2 regions of the Brevundimonas sp. SL161 genome follow, and region 2 is predicted to be linked to the other one. Evidence: predicted binding sites of a transcription regulator. Region 2 holds the regulator's gene; the other holds the start of a gene.
The links. Region 2 encodes HrcA, which represses chaperone genes, less so after heat shock. Its sites were predicted from a motif close to GTTAGCANTCNNNNNNNNNGANTGCTAAC; they were not measured.

Region 1 (7,609 bases), 100 kb from region 2:
ACCGGTCTACGCCCCACCCGTAAACGAGACCTTGATTAAGGGGATATGTTCGCATGACCGACTGGACCGCCTTCGATGTCGCCGCGGCGCGGGATGCCGACGCCCTCATCGTCGACCAGTTCGCGGCTGACCCGGATCGGCTGGCTCGGATGACAGTCGAGGCGGCGGGTCTCTACCTCGACCTGTCCAAGCAGAGCTGGACAAAAGCCGCCTTCGAGACCTGTCTGGACCTGGCCCGTTCGGCCGGAGTCGAAGCGGCAAGGGCACGGCTGTTCGGCGGCGAGGCGATCAACTTCACCGAGGGCCGCGCCGTCCTCCACCCCGCCCTGCGCGCGGCGACGGGGGCCGACTTCCACGCCCTCGGCGAAGCCGTCTCCGCCGGGGTCGACGCCGTCCGCGCCGACATGGCCGCCTATGCGACCGCCGTCCGCTCGGGCGCCGAGACGGGCGCGACCGGCAAGCCCTTCAAGGCCATCGTCCACATCGGCATCGGCGGCTCGGATCTCGGTCCCCGTGTCGTCTGGGACGGGCTTCGTCCTGTCGACCCGCAGATCGACCTGCGCTTCGTCGCCAACATCGATCCGCGTGACATGGCCGAGGCCCTGACCGGCCTCGCTCCCGAGACGACCCTGGTCGTCGTCGTCTCCAAGACCTTCACCACCCAGGAAACCCTCGCCAATGCCGAGGCCGCCAGGGCCTGGCTGGCGGCCGGCCTGCCCGAGGCCGGCCGCGACAGGCATTTCATCGGGGTGACCGCCGCGCCGGACAAGGCCAAGGCTTTCGGCTGCGCCCGCACCTTCGCCTTCCGGGACTGGGTCGGCGGTCGTTACTCCCTGTGGTCAGCGGTCAGCCTGAGCTGCGTCATCGCCCTGGGGCCGGACGTGTTCGACGCCATGCTGTCCGGCGCTGCGGCCATGGACGAGCATTTCGTTTCGGCGCCGCTTGAGAAGAACGCCCCCGTCCTGATGGCCCTGGCCCAGATATGGAACGTCGACGGCATCAACCGGCCGGCCCGCACAGTCGCCCCCTACGCCCACGCCCTGCGTCGGCTGCCCTCCTTCCTGCAGCAGTTGGAGATGGAGTCGAACGGCAAGCGGGTGCATCGCGACGGCTCGCCCGTGAAGCGCCAGACCTGCCCCGTCATCTTCGGCGAGCCCGGCACCAACGGCCAGCACGCCTTCTTTCAGCAGATTCACCAGGGGCCGCAGGTCGTCCCGGCCGAGTTCGTCATTGTGGCGAAGACGCACGCCGACGCGCCTGAAAGCCCGCTGTGGTCGAATGCTCTGGCCCAGGGTCAGGCGCTGATGCTGGGCAAGACGACGGAGGAGGCGCGGGCTGAACTGATCGCCTCCGGCGCGGATGCGGCCGAGGCCGACCGGCTGGCAACGCACAAGACCTTCCCCGGCAATCGACCCTCGACCGCCATCGCCATGGAGCGTCTGACGCCCGGGACGCTGGGCGCCCTTCTGGCCCTCTACGAGCACAAGACCTTCGTCGAAGGCGTGATCTGGGACATCAACTCCTTCGACCAGTGGGGGGTGGAACTGGGCAAGGTGTTGGCCAGGGCGATCTTGAAGGATGTCTCGGCCGGCGGACCGTCGGCGACGCTCGATCCCTCGACCGCGTCACTGCTCACCCGCCTGATGTAGAAACGGGCACCGAAGGGCCCGCTTCAGGTCTCAGTAGTTGCGCCAGCGGCGTTCGTCGCGCCGGTCGTCCCGGCGATCGTCCCGGCGATCCGAGCGCCATTCGCGGCGATCATCCCTGCGGTCGTCGCGGCGATCCCAGCCCCGCTCGCGGCTGTTGATGCCGTGCTCGCGTTCCCAGTGGCCGCGATTGCGCCAGCAGCGGCCGTCCCGCCAGTAGTTACAGTCGGAGCGGTATCCACTGTTGCCGTAACCGTAGCCCGAACCGTAGCTGTAGCCGTAGCTGCTCCCGCCATAGGAGCGATAGCCGCGACGGTCGTCGTCGCTGGCCGCCGCCGCGCCCAGAGCCGCCCCGGCCAGGGCTCCGCCGGCGACATAGAGATCGTCGCCGTCGCCGAGCACGGCGCCGGCGATCCCGCCGACGACCGCGCCGACCACCAGCCCTGCGACCACATCGCCGTCGTCGTTCCGATCGTGCCGGTCATGGCCGCGACCGTAGTTCTGGGCGGCGGCCGGCATGGCGACGGCACTCAGGGTCAGGGCGGCCGCGCCGACAGCGATCATCCGAAACATCTTCATTCTCTGGCCCTCCAAGGCGGTCAGTGAAGCCTGCTCTCCCACCCGGGCGAACGGTGACCGACGAAATCCATTGCTGCGCTCGTGAACCTGAACGGCTGAATTGAATTCCCGTTCATCTGGCGTTCATCGAGCGCGCACGTCTTGACGCTGCTGGGCCGCGACCCTACTTCCGCTCCGCGTTAGCACTCGTGGGGCCCGGCTGCCAAAAGCCGCCTCCGAGCCGCGACGATGAACTTTTGAAGTCTTCACTGGAGAATACACAGATGGCGTTTCGTCCTCTCGGCGACCGCGTGCTGGTCAAGCGCGTGGAAGAAGAATCCAAGACCAAGGGTGGGATCATCATCCCCGACACCGCAAAGGAAAAGCCCCAGGAAGGCGAAGTCGTCTCCGTCGGCCCCGGCATTCGTGACGAGCGCGGCACGGTCAACGCCCTCGAACTGAAGGCCGGCGACCGCATCCTGTTCGGCAAATGGTCGGGTACGGAAGTAAAGCTTGAGGGCGAAGACCTGATCATCATGAAGGAATCCGACGTCCTGGGCGTGCTGTAAGCACACCGATCGTCCGACCTTCTTCAACGAATTCAATATTTAGGAGCTGCCTCACATGGCTGCCAAGATCGTACAGTTCAACACCGATGCGCGCGACAAGATGCTGCGCGGCGTCAACGTCCTCGCCAACGCCGTCAAGGTGACCCTGGGTCCCAAGGGCCGCAACGTCGTGATCCAGAAGTCCTTCGGCGCCCCGCGCTCGACCAAGGACGGCGTCTCGGTCGCCAAAGAGATCGAGCTGGAAGACGCCTTCGAGAACATGGGCGCCCAGATGATCCGCGAAGTCGCTTCGAAGACGAACGACAAGGCGGGTGACGGCACCACCACCGCGACCGTCCTGGCGCAATCGATCGTGCAGGAAGGCCTCAAGGCCGTCGCCGCCGGCATGAACCCGATGGATCTGAAGCGCGGCATCGACAAGGCCGTCACGGCCGTCCTCGCCGACATCAAGGCCTCGGCCAAGAAGGTCTCGAACAACTCCGAGATCGCCCAGGTCGGCACCATCTCCGCCAACGGCGACGTCGAGGTCGGCGAGATGATCGCTAGGGCCATGGAAAAGGTCGGCAACGAGGGCGTCATCACGGTTGAAGAGGCCAAGACGGCCGAGACCGAGCTGGACGTCGTCGAGGGCATGCAGTTCGACCGCGGCTATCTGTCGCCCTACTTCATCACCAACGCCGACAAGATGGAGGTTCAACTCGAAGAGCCTCTGATCCTGCTGTTCGAGAAGAAGCTGTCGTCGCTGCAAGCCATGCTCCCGATCCTGGAAGCCGTGGTCCAGTCGGGCCGTCCGCTGCTGATCATCGCCGAGGACATCGAGGGCGAGGCCCTGGCCACGCTCGTCGTCAACAAGCTGCGCGGCGGCCTGCGCGTCGCCGCCGTCAAGGCTCCGGGCTTCGGCGACCGCCGCAAGGCCATGCTGGAGGACATCGCCGTCCTGACCGGCGGCCAGGTCATCTCGGAAGACCTGGGCATCAAGCTCGAGAACGTCACCATCGACATGCTCGGCAAGGCCAAGAAGGTCACCATCACCAAGGACGACACCACCATCGTCGACGGCACCGGTGAGAAGGAAACCATCGAGGCCCGCATCGGCCAGATCAAGAAGCAGATCGAGGACACCTCCTCGGACTACGACAAGGAAAAGCTGCAGGAACGTCTGGCCAAGCTGGCCGGCGGCGTCGCGGTCATCCGCGTCGGCGGCTCGACCGAAGTCGAGGTCAAGGAAAAGAAGGACCGCGTCGACGACGCCCTGAACGCCACGCGGGCCGCGGTTGAAGAAGGCATCGTCCCCGGCGGCGGCATCGCCCTGCTGAAGGCGACCAAGGCGCTGGAAGGTCTTAAAGGCGACAACGCCGACCAGACCGCCGGCATCGCCATCATCCGTCGCGCCATCCAGGCCCCGATCCGTCAGATCGTCGAGAACGCCGGCGTCGAAGGCTCGATCGTGGTCGGCAAGGTGCTCGAGAACCCCTCGCTCACCTTCGGCTTCAACGCCCAGACGGAAGAGTACGGCGACCTGGTCGCCATGGGCGTGATCGACCCGGCCAAGGTCGTCCGCACCGCGCTGCAAGATGCTGCGTCGGTCGCCGGCATCCTGATCACCACCGAGGCCGCTGTGGCCGATGCTCCCAGAAAGGGCTCGGGCGGCGGCTCCGGCGGCATGGGCGGCGGCGGCATGGGCGGCATGGGCGACATGGACTTCTAAGCGGAAGGGCGGCGTTTACGCCGCCCGGACGCCCCGGCGCAGGCCGGGGTCCATGGCTCAGTCACCGACTGAAATGAAGAGGGCGGGTCCGGAAACGGACCCGCCCTTTTTCTTTGTCGGTCCGTCTGACGATAGAGCATCTCTTGGACGGCCCGGCGGTGCAGCTCCAGAATGAGCCGCCTCGTCTAGGCGACGAGTCGAACTGGCGGATAGAGCTCACTGGACGCCAATCGCTTTGCCGCCGCCTCAGGTGAAACGCGGCTATAAAACTGAGGCGGGTGAAACGCTCCGTGACGTCTCATTTCTTGCAAAGAGATTGGTGTTTTCAATGGTTGAACGTCGCCGATAATCAGAGCGGCCCCGGACTCCAGCCCGGCAAAGTAGCTATCAAACGCAGCCTTTGAGATGGACGCTTTGGGGCCATAGAGTTCCCACAGCTCAGCAATGGGAGCTTCGACGACCGTATCGATTTTCAGGAGCGCTACAATTTCTCCAACGGGCAGCGTCGAGTAGAGCCACGCTCGGGTTCCGTCTGCGATACGAGGCGCTCGGCGCCGGAGCTCCACCGACTTTGCCCCAGATACGATCGGGCGAGCGTACGTTGGCGAGACGGACAGCATGATCATGTCTTCACGTGGCATGCGGACGTCCGGCTCCAATAATCTTCGATGCGGTCTCTGCGTCGATTTCCCGACTGCGGACAAGGTTCGTTTTGTCGTCGACGCCGAGGACCTTCAGCTGAGCAAACGACACGGGCGTTGCGAAAGGCATAATGTTATCGAACCATACGGCAAGAACGGTCGTATCTTTCGTCAAACGGTTCAACGCTCGCCCACGCACGACAGCAGCTTGAAGTAGCTCCTCTGGTGCTCGATCCTTTTGGATCACTTCAGCCCGGCTAACTCGGGCCACCGCGATTGCGGCAGACCGCCCGAGGCCCTTTCCCGACTCGTAAAATATGATCGGTCGCCCCCGCACCAGGGTTGCCGCGTTCCGAGGCGATGAGAAATAGACGCGACGAGATCGGAGGGCGGCCTCGGGCTTCGGAAAAAGAGGTAGTTGGATCCCGCCCAATAGGTCGTCGGCCCAGACCCGCTGAATAGGAACGATTGCAGCCGAGCGGCCAGGCAGGAGGAAGAGGGCGGGCGAGAGAACCGACTCTAAATCTACCAAGCTGAGCGAGTTGGTGCGTCCGTCAGCTGTGAGCTCGATGGACTGTTCGTTATGCCCAAACGACGGCATTTGCGCTGGCACCTCCGCGTTCGCGCACGTGAGGAGCGCGCGTCGGCATTCCGCCCAAGAAGTCGGGATGACAGCAGTCCCGAGCGCGATCTTCTGTAGGCCAGAGCTACCCGCTTGAGCGAGGAAGCCGTTTGCAATCGCCGCGCGTCGAACCGTTGACTGACCGGGAACGTCGACGAGTTCGACCCGCGCCGGCCGTTTGCCGGCAGCCAGCCGGACATGATGCTCAAGAACATAGTCTGCGGCCGTTGCTATCGACGGATGGTGATCGTCGCCGGCGACGAGGACTCTAGCGAAGCCTTTGGGCCCAGCGGGCGCCTGATAGAGAGCTGCTGCGATCAGGTGACCGTCTTCTCGAACACCGACAGCGCTGAAGCGCTTATCGGCGGCGTCCTTTCTGCGAAACGATGCAAGGGCTTCCGCAGGGACGCCGCGTCGCACCAGGAAGTGCTCGAGATCAGCGTCGTGGACTTCCGCTCGAAAAAGAAGGTCGTGCTCCGCACGGACGGCCGCCATCGGTTGCGAGAACGTTGGAATAAGGGCGGCGAAGGCATCAGTCCCCCAAACGCTCAGCCCGTAGTCCGCCCGCAATTTCGAATCTGCCCGGATGATCGCTTTTTCGGCGGTGATCAGTCCATCGACGCCGGACAGAATGGCCTCGGCAAGGTGATGAAGATCAGACTCGTCTTGAGCGGAAAGGACGCCGTCTCGACATTGATCGGGGAAAACGATTGGCCCAAGCTCATCAACGATGCTCGCAATCTGCGCCGTCGGGGGAGGGCCGAGCGCCGGTAGAAGCCGCGCGAAAGCGAGAACAGGGTCGTCGATCCCCTTTGACGTCCGCTGGAGCTCCTTCACAAACTCGGCTGTGACCGCGACCCTGACTTCTCCAGCAAGAGCGGCGTTGATAATTTTTGCCGCTGCCGCGCTGGTCTTTCGCTGCCTGAGGACGTCGAAAAATACATTCACATCAAGGATGTAGAGGGCTTGCTCATCGAGCGAGGCTTCAGCGCCATCAAGAGTCGCGGACTTGGCCGCTCGATAGTTGAATAGTGAAGGAGAGGAGAGCTCCTTCGACCGGATCAGGATATCTCGCCCCCGGCTTCTGCCTCCGGGCTTGGTGCTTACATGCTCAAAGCCATGATTTTCATAAACTCGGTTGGCAGTGATCAGGTCGCTGGCGACGCGAGCTTTGGTGAAGAGATAGCCTTGCGCCTCAGCTCGCTGAACGGCTGACCGGAGAAGACGAGACGCCAAGTGGTTGCCTCTGTACGCAGGCAGCACGCACAGTTGGACAACGCGAGCGTGTGGGAAGGCTCCGCTTACCCACACATGACCAGCATAGGACCGCTCTCCGTCCTCGTTCAGCAAGATCGTGATCTCGCCTTTTCGACTTGCTTGCTCGTAGGCGACAGGAGGCAAAAAGCCCAAAGCGTCTCGCTCTGCATCGGCCGCCGCTTGGACAGCATTTACGAATGAGAGGACCGTCTGCGGGTCTTGTTCGATTCTGAAGCCCATGGCGCTCCCCCGCCTACATAGGATCGAGGTTGAAAGCTGAGGTCAACCAAAGCTTGTGTGGACGCGGTTGAAGGCCGAACCCATCAACGGATCGGCCTGGAACCTCAATCGAATCAAAGCCCGGCTCTATTTAGAGCCCTTTTGCGCGCCCCCCGTCGCCGTCCCCCTACAATCCGGCGCATGACCGAAGCGCCCCTGAACCGACGTCCACGCAGGCGACACAACCCCGATGAGTGGGCCGAGATGAGGGCCCTCTATGTGTCCGGGGCGACGGCGAAATGCATCGCCGCCGAGTACGGCTGCTGCGAGCGGAAGATCTATGCGCGGGCGGGCAAGGAGGGCTGGCTGCGCCGGGACCTGAAGGCGGA
Region 2 (7,609 bases):
GATCTCATAGGGCACCATGGCCTTGTCCTTGGCCACGACGGGATCGTCGAAACTGCGGCCGATCAGGCGCTTGATGGCGAAGAAGGTGTTGGCGGGGTTGGTCACAGCCTGACGACGGGCGGGCTGGCCGACCAGGGTCTCGCCGCCGTCCTGGATCGCGACCACCGACGGGGTGGTGCGGTTGCCTTCGGCGTTTTCGATCACCTTGGGGTTCTTGCCGTCCATGACGGCCACGCACGAATTGGTGGTGCCGAGGTCGATACCGATAATCTTGGCCATGAGCCTGTCTTTTCTCCGTCTGGCGGGCGATGCGGCGGCCTTGTCAGAAAGCGCCGCGCGTGACCGCCCCCGTTTTGGTTGCGCCGCCTCTCGGGGGCGAGAGCGCGGCAGGTTGTCTGTTTTTCCGTGAAACCCCACGGATTGCGGGGTCTCTCGGGCTGGTCGGGATATGGGAAAGTCGTCATGCCCCGCAAGGCCTTGTTTCAGGACGAGGCCCGATTCAGGCGGAGTCAGGGGTCATCAGGTGCGTTCAGGCTCCCGTTCGGGCACTGTTGGACCTGGTTGCGGGTCACGGGCCCGCCAGTTGCAGGTCCCGATGATGCGCTCCCCGCCTCGCAAGCCCCGCCGGTTCACACCAGCCCTGATCCTGGGCCTGACACTGCTTGGCCTGTCGGGGGCCCAGGCGATGGCGGAATCGGCGTCAAAGCGGGTCGTGGCGGTCCATGCGGTCACTCCGGCGCATCCATCGCAGGACGCCTACAATCGCGATGTCCGCATCCATAACCAGACCGGCTGGTCGATGACCTATCTCTACGCCTCCAGCGGCGGGGACTGGGGCGACGACCTCCTGGGTTCGGGCACCCTGTCGCCGGGCCAGAGTGTGGTGGTGACCATCGACGACGGCTCCGGCGCCTGCCGCTACTCGCTGCGCGCAGAGTTCGACAACGGCCAGAGCCTGCAACGCAGCGGCATCAACGCCTGCCAGGTCGCGGACTATTATTTCACGCGCTAGACGAAGGCGATGGAGCCCTTCCCCGACCTTCCCGGATTTCACTACTGGCCCGGCCGATTGCAGGAGGCCGCGCAGGCCTCCCTTCTGGCCGAAATCGACACAGCCCTGGCCATCGCGCCCCTCTATCGACCGGTGACCCCGGGCGGGAAGCCGTTCTCGGTCAGGATGAGCAATCTTGGCGCGCTCGGCTGGGTCTCGGACCGTGCGGGCTACCGCTACCAGCCGACCCATCCCGAGACCGGCGCGCCCTGGCCGCCGATCCCGCCCGTCCTTCTGAACCTGTGGGCCGAGCTGACCGGCTGGCCCGGGCCGCCCGACGCCTGCCTTATCAATCTCTACCGTGAGGACGCCCGCATGGGGCTGCATCAGGACAGGGACGAGGCCGACCTCTGCGCCCCGGTCCTGTCGGTGTCGCTGGGCGACACCGCCGTCTTCCGCATCGGCCCGGCGGGCAAGGGGCCGACCCGGTCGTTGAAACTGGCGTCAGGCGACGTCTGCGCCCTGACCGGCCCCGCTCGACTGGCGCGCCATGGGATCGATCGACTGGTGGCCGGCTCGTCGCGGCTGATGCCCGGCGGCGGGCGGATCAACCTGACCCTTCGCCGGGCGGCGTAAGGTCACAGGGCGGTGACTCGACGGAACCGCGCGGTCTCGTCACAGTCCGCCACGGAAAATCCCGGAGGAAGCGCCCATGACCATCCTGATCCGCCCCGAAGGCCAGAACGCCGACGATTTCCGGTTCTCGCGCCGATCCCTCGGCGGGCTGACGGCGGGAGCCATGTTCACCGGCTATGCGGTCGCCGCCCTGGCCCAGGAAGCCCAGCCGATCACGACCGATTCCGAGGGCCTGGCGACGGCGATGGTCTCCTATCCCTCCGCCGACGACTTCGACCTGCCGGCCTATGTCGCCCGCCCCGAAGGCGATGGGCCCTTCCCCGTTGTGATCGTCGTGTCGGAAATCTTCGGCCTGCACGCCTATATCCAGGACGTCTGCCGCCGTCTGGCCAAGGCCGGTTACGTCGCCATCGCCCCGGCCTTCTTCGTCCGCGTCGAGGATCCGGCCCCGCTCGCCGACATGCAGCGCATCCAGGCCATCGTCGGCGCCGCTGGCTACGAACAGGTCATGGGCGACATCAACGCCACCCTGGAATGGGCCTCGGGCCAGCTGTGGGCCAATGTCGACAAGGTCGGGATCACCGGCTTCTGCTGGGGCGGCAAGGTCGTATGGCAGGCCGCCGCCCGCTTCGCCGCGATCGACGCCGGCGTCGCATGGTACGGCCGTCTGGCCCCCTCGCCGACCGCCACGCCCGAACAGGTCGCCGCGGGCCAGCCCTTCCCGGTCGATCTGGCCGACGACCTGAAGGGCGTCGTCATCGGCAACTACGGCGGCCAGGACCAGGGCATCCCCAACGATTCCATCGCCGCCATGCAGGCGGCGCTGGAGGCCGCGGGCGCCACCGAGAGCGGTATCAAACTCTACCCCGACGCCCCCCACGGATTCCACGCCGACTACCGGGCTTCCTATCGCGCGACCGAGGCCGCCGACGGTTGGGCCCGACTGCTGGCCTTGTTCGAGGCGAAGCTTAAGTAGAATTCCTCCCCGTTGGGGGAGGGGGACCGCGGAGCGGTGGAGGGGGCCGGCCGCAGACTCCGCATCTGAACCGGGGCCCCTCCGTCTCTACGCTTCGCTTCGAGCCACCTCCCCCATTGGGGGAGGATCGGGACTACGCCTTGCCGTCGAAGGACCCGCCGTTGGCCCCGGGCGCTGCGCCATAGGGATTGCCGCCTTGCGGACCCGACCCCTTGGCCGCCACCACGACCATGGCCGGACGCACGGTGCGGCCGAACAGTTCGTAGCCGGCCTGCATGGTCACGAGGATGCTGCCGCCCGGAACCTCGGCCGAGGGCTGTTCCATCATGGCCTGGTGCAGGTGCGGGTCGAAAGCCTCGCCCGGCCCCGGGGCGACGCGCTTCAGCCCGTTGGTCTCGAAGGCCTGCAACAGGGACTTCTGCGTCAGCTCCAGACCGGTCACCAGACCGGCCTCGCCGGCGTCGGCGTCCTTGGGCGCAGCCATCAGGGCGCGCTCCAGATTGTCGGCCACGCCCAGCAGGTCCTTGGCGAAGCGCTGGATCGCGAAGGCGCGGGCGTCGTTCATCTGGGTCTCGGTGCGGCGCTTGACGTTGTCCGCCTCAGCCGCCGCCCGCATGGCGCGATCCTTCCACTGGTCGCGCTCGGCGATCATGGCGTCCAGCGGGCCGAGATCGTCCGCCGGGCCAGAGTCCAGACCTGCCTCGGCGTTGGCCAGGGCTTCGTCCAGCTCGGCATCGTAGTTCGGGTCTTGGGTATCGGTCACGTGTCTTGTCCGTCCAGGATGCGCCCCAGCACCCGCGCGGTGTAGTCCACCAACGGGATGATGCGGGCATAGTTCAGTCTTGCGGGTCCGATCACGCCGATGGCGCCCAGAACCCGTTGTCGGCCCGTCATATAGGGCGCCGCGACGACGGCGGAACCCGAAAGCGAAAACAGTCGCGTTTCCGCCCCGATAAAAATCCGCACTCCCTGCGCCGCATCGACCCCGTCGAGCAGGCCGATCAGCTGTTCCTTCTGCTCCAGATCGTCGAACAGGACCCGGACCTTTTCCAGATCCTCAGCGGCGCCAGCGTCCTGCAACAGGTTGGCGCGCCCCCGCACGATCAGCGACCGCTGACGATCCGCCCCGCCCGACCAGGCCGCCAGCCCGTCCTCGACCAGACGGGCGGCGGTGGCGTCCAGTTCGCTGCGCGCGGCGGCCAGTTCCGCCCCCATCTCCAGACGCGCCTCGGACAGGAGCCTGCCCTTCATGCGGGCCGAAAGGAAGTTCGAGGCCTCTTGGAGGATCGACGGCGTCACGCCGGCGGCCAGCGGCATAAGCCGGTTCTCGACCGTCCCGTCATCGGCAACCAGTACCGCCAGCGCCTGACCCGAGCCCAGGGCCACGAACTCCACATGTTTGACGCCCGAGTCCCGCACCGGACTGGCGACGATGCCGGCCCCGCCCGCCAGACCCGACAGCAGGGCCGTGGCCTCGTTCAGCGCCTCCTCGAAGCCCTTGCCGCGCCCGAGCAGACGGGCGTCGATTTCGCGTCGCTCCTCGGTCCCGACGTCGCCGATCTCCAGCAGGCCCTCCACGAACAGGCGCAGGCCGGCATGGGTCGGGATTCGCCCCGCCGAGGTGTGCGGCGCCGCCAGCAACCCCGCCAGAGTGAGATCCTGCATCGTGTTGCGGATCGAGGCGGGCGACAGATGCACCCCGCCTTTCGACACAGTTCGCGACCCCACCGGCTCCCCGGTCTCGAGATAGGTCTCCACCACGCTCCTGAAGATATCCCGCGCCCGCTGGTCCAGCGCGGCCAAGCCGGCGTAGTGGGGCGTCATCAGGGGGCTGAGCGGCGGCCTCACGGGCGGCGACCCGATCGCACGGGGAGGTTGGGGGGATACAGGCTCACCCTTTCAGGATAAGCACCGCCGCTCGATACGCCAATGCAATACCGACCTTCAGGATACCCGTCATGCGACCCTCCGAACGCACCCCAGACCAGCTCCGCGCCGTGACGCTGGAGACCGGCGTAAACCGTTACGCCGAGGGCTCCTGCCTGGTCTCGTTCGGCCATACCAAGGTCCTGGTCACCGCCTCGATCGAGGAAAAAGTGCCCGGCTGGATGCGCAACACTGGTCAGGGCTGGGTCACCGCCGAATACGGCATGCTGCCTCGCGCCACCCACACGCGCGGCAAGCGTGAGGCCGCCGCCGGCAAGCAGTCGGGCCGCACGCAGGAAATCCAGCGGCTGATCGGCCGCTCCCTGCGCGCCGTCGTCGACCTCAAGGCGCTGGGCGAGCGTCAGGTGCTGATCGACTGCGACGTCATCCAGGCCGACGGCGGCACCCGCACCGCCTCGATCACCGGTGCCTGGGTCGCGATGGCCTCGGCGCTGGGCTACCTGCGGGCCGAAGGCGTGCTGAAGGCCGATCCGATTCTCGATCAGGTCGCGGCCATTTCCTGCGGCATCTTCGCTGATACGCCCGTGGCCGACCTCGACTACGAGGAGGATTCCAACGCCGAAGCCGACGGCAACTTCGTCCTGACCGGCTCGGGAACCATCGTCGAGATCCAGGCGACCGGCGAGAAGCGCGGCTTCTCACGCCCCGAATTCGACCGTCTTTTCGAACTGGCCGAGGCGGGCTGCAACGACCTGTTCAAGCTGCAGAAGGCCGCGGTGGACGAGGCGCTCGCCCGCCAGCGCTGAGCTTCCACCCCGGGTGTGAATTTATTCTTGTCCACGCCTTGCGGATGCGCGGTCGTATCCCAGATCTGAGGGGGGTCTTTGACGATCCAGCGCCGTTTCGTCCGCCCTGTCGGAGAACCCTCCGGGGAGTGACAAGGCTCGAAACAGCAACCTTCTGATTCTGTTGAGAAAGACCAAAGGTTTCGTCCGTTAGGTCCGTTTCGTCAGGGTGTTTTTCGCGGACGAGAACGGGCTTTCCAGCAACGGAGAACAGCGTCATCGTCGCGCCTTCCAGATCGCCCGGAGACGCCGCCATGGTTCGTGTGCCCGCCGCCCTTGCCCTTGCGTTCGGCCTGTCGCTCGCCGCCTGCGGCTCGCCCGAGACGGCTCCGGCCGCAGAAGAGACCGCGACCGCGGAAGCCACCGTCGAACAGACGCCGGTCATGCCAGACGACGCTCCGCCCCAGGAAGAAGCCTCGTCGCCCGAGGGCGAGCTGTTGGGCGCCGCCGATCGGACCTGCGCGGACAGCATCGGCGAGGCCGCCGCTGTCAGGCTGGCGGAGCGCTGCACCATGGTCAGCCCGGCCAGCCACCCGCCATGCAATCCCGCCAACTCCTGCACCCTGATCCAGGACGAGATCGACCGCTCCTGCGGCCAATACGGTCCGGGCGAGGCCCGGCCCGCCGAGTGCTCGGCCTGACCCCATAGAAAAAGGCCCCGCCGTTGCCAGCGGGGCCTCGTTCATTTCAGGGCTAACGCCGACGTTTAGTCGCGACGCGGACGGCTGCGACCGCGATCGCCTCCACCGCCTTCACGCTTCTTGCCGCCGCCGCCGGTGTCCTCGGTCAGGGCAGGCTCGCCGCGTTCGGCGCGTTCGGCATTGATCTTGTCCGTCAGGTCTTCACCCGTCGACTGGTCGACGACCTTCATCGAGAGCTTGGTCTTGCCGCGATCGTCGAAGCCGAGGAACTTGACCTTGACCTCTTGACCCTCGGACAGGACGTCGGCCGGGTTGGCGACGCGTTCCAGCGAGATCTGGGACACGTGGACCAGGCCGTCCTTGGCGCCGAAGAAGTTCACGAAGGCGCCGAAGTCGACGACCTTCACGACCTTGCCGGAGTAGATCATGCCGGGCTCGGGCTCGGACACGATCGACGAGATCCAGTTCTTGGCGGCGTCGATCTTCTCTTGATCCGAGGCAGCGATCTTCACCGTGCCGTCGTCCTCGATGTTGATCTTGGCGCCGGTCTTTTCGACGATCTCGCGGATGATCTTGCCGCCGGTGCCGATGATGTCGCGGATCTTGTCGACCGGAACCTTGATGGATTCGATCTTCGGCGCGTATTCGCCCAGTTCGGTGCGGGCGCCGTCGATGGCCTTGTCCATCTCATCGAGGATGTGAAGACGACCGGCCGACGCCTGGGCGATGGCCTTCTTCATGATCTCTTCGGTGATGCCGGCGACCTTGATGTCCATCTGCAGCGAGGTGATGCCGTCACGCGTGCCGGCGACCTTGAAGTCCATGTCGCCCAGGTGATCTTCGTCACCCAGGATGTCCGACAGGATGGCGAACTCGCCCGACGGCTCCAGGATCAGGCCCATGGCGATGCCCGAGACGGGCTTCTTCAGGGGTACGCCCGCGTCCATCAGCGCCAGCGAGGCGCCGCAGACCGAAGCCATGGAGGACGAACCGTTGGACTCGGTGATCTCCGACACGATGCGGATCGTATAGGGGAACTCTTCCGCGGTCGGCAGCATCGGACGGATCGCCCGCCAGGCCAGCTTGCCGTGACCGATTTCCCGACGGCCCGCGCCGCCCATACGTCCGGTCTCGCCGACCGAATAGGGAGGGAAGTTGTAGTGCAGGAGGAACTTCTCCTTGTAGGTGCCGGCCAGCGAGTCGACGTATTGCTCGTCTTCGCCGGTGCCCAGGGTGGCGACCACGATGGCCTGGGTCTCACCGCGGGTGAACAGGGCCGAACCGTGGGTGCGCGGGAAGATGCCGACTTCTGAAACGATGTCGCGGACCTTGTCGAGTGCACGCCCGTCGACGCGGTGGGCGTTGTCGATGATGTCGCGACGCAGGACGTGGGCTTCGCATTCCTTCCAGGCGACGCCGAACTTGGCGGAATCGACGCCGTCCGGGTTCTCGGCGGTCTTCACCAGAGCGGCCGAGGCCTTCTTCTTGGCGGCGCCGACGGCTTCATGACGGGCATGCTTGCCGGGATGGGTGTAGGCGGCCTTGATGTCCTCGCCGACCAGCGACTGGATCTGGGTGACGACGCCCGAGTGGTCCTCAGGCGAGAAGTCGAACGGATCCTTGGCGGCGTGCT

Region 1: the regulator HrcA is predicted to act here: its motif matches at 2,404-2,432, upstream of groES (co-chaperone GroES).

The regions. Positions count from the first base shown of each region.
Region 1 covers NZ_JAFCVJ010000006.1:119,208-126,816, forward strand. Annotated here, with positions in the region: gene pgi (glucose-6-phosphate isomerase) at 54-1,649, shown strand; gene ACP7AU_RS07025 (hypothetical protein) at 1,680-2,225, opposite strand; gene groES (co-chaperone GroES) at 2,489-2,773, shown strand; gene groL (chaperonin GroEL) at 2,829-4,481, shown strand; gene ACP7AU_RS07040 (hypothetical protein) at 4,667-5,122, opposite strand; gene ACP7AU_RS07045 (GNAT family N-acetyltransferase) at 5,112-7,241, opposite strand; gene ACP7AU_RS07050 (hypothetical protein) at 7,485-7,609, shown strand, end outside.
Region 2 covers NZ_JAFCVJ010000006.1:14,559-22,167, forward strand. Annotated here, with positions in the region: gene dnaK (molecular chaperone DnaK) at 1-279, opposite strand, end outside; gene ACP7AU_RS06500 (hypothetical protein) at 599-1,012, shown strand; gene ACP7AU_RS06505 (alpha-ketoglutarate-dependent dioxygenase AlkB family protein) at 1,022-1,627, shown strand; gene ACP7AU_RS06510 (dienelactone hydrolase family protein) at 1,704-2,603, shown strand; gene grpE (nucleotide exchange factor GrpE) at 2,737-3,366, opposite strand; gene hrcA (heat-inducible transcriptional repressor HrcA) at 3,363-4,427, opposite strand; gene rph (ribonuclease PH) at 4,562-5,296, shown strand; gene ACP7AU_RS06530 (hypothetical protein) at 5,590-5,976, shown strand; gene pnp (polyribonucleotide nucleotidyltransferase) at 6,042-7,609, opposite strand, start outside.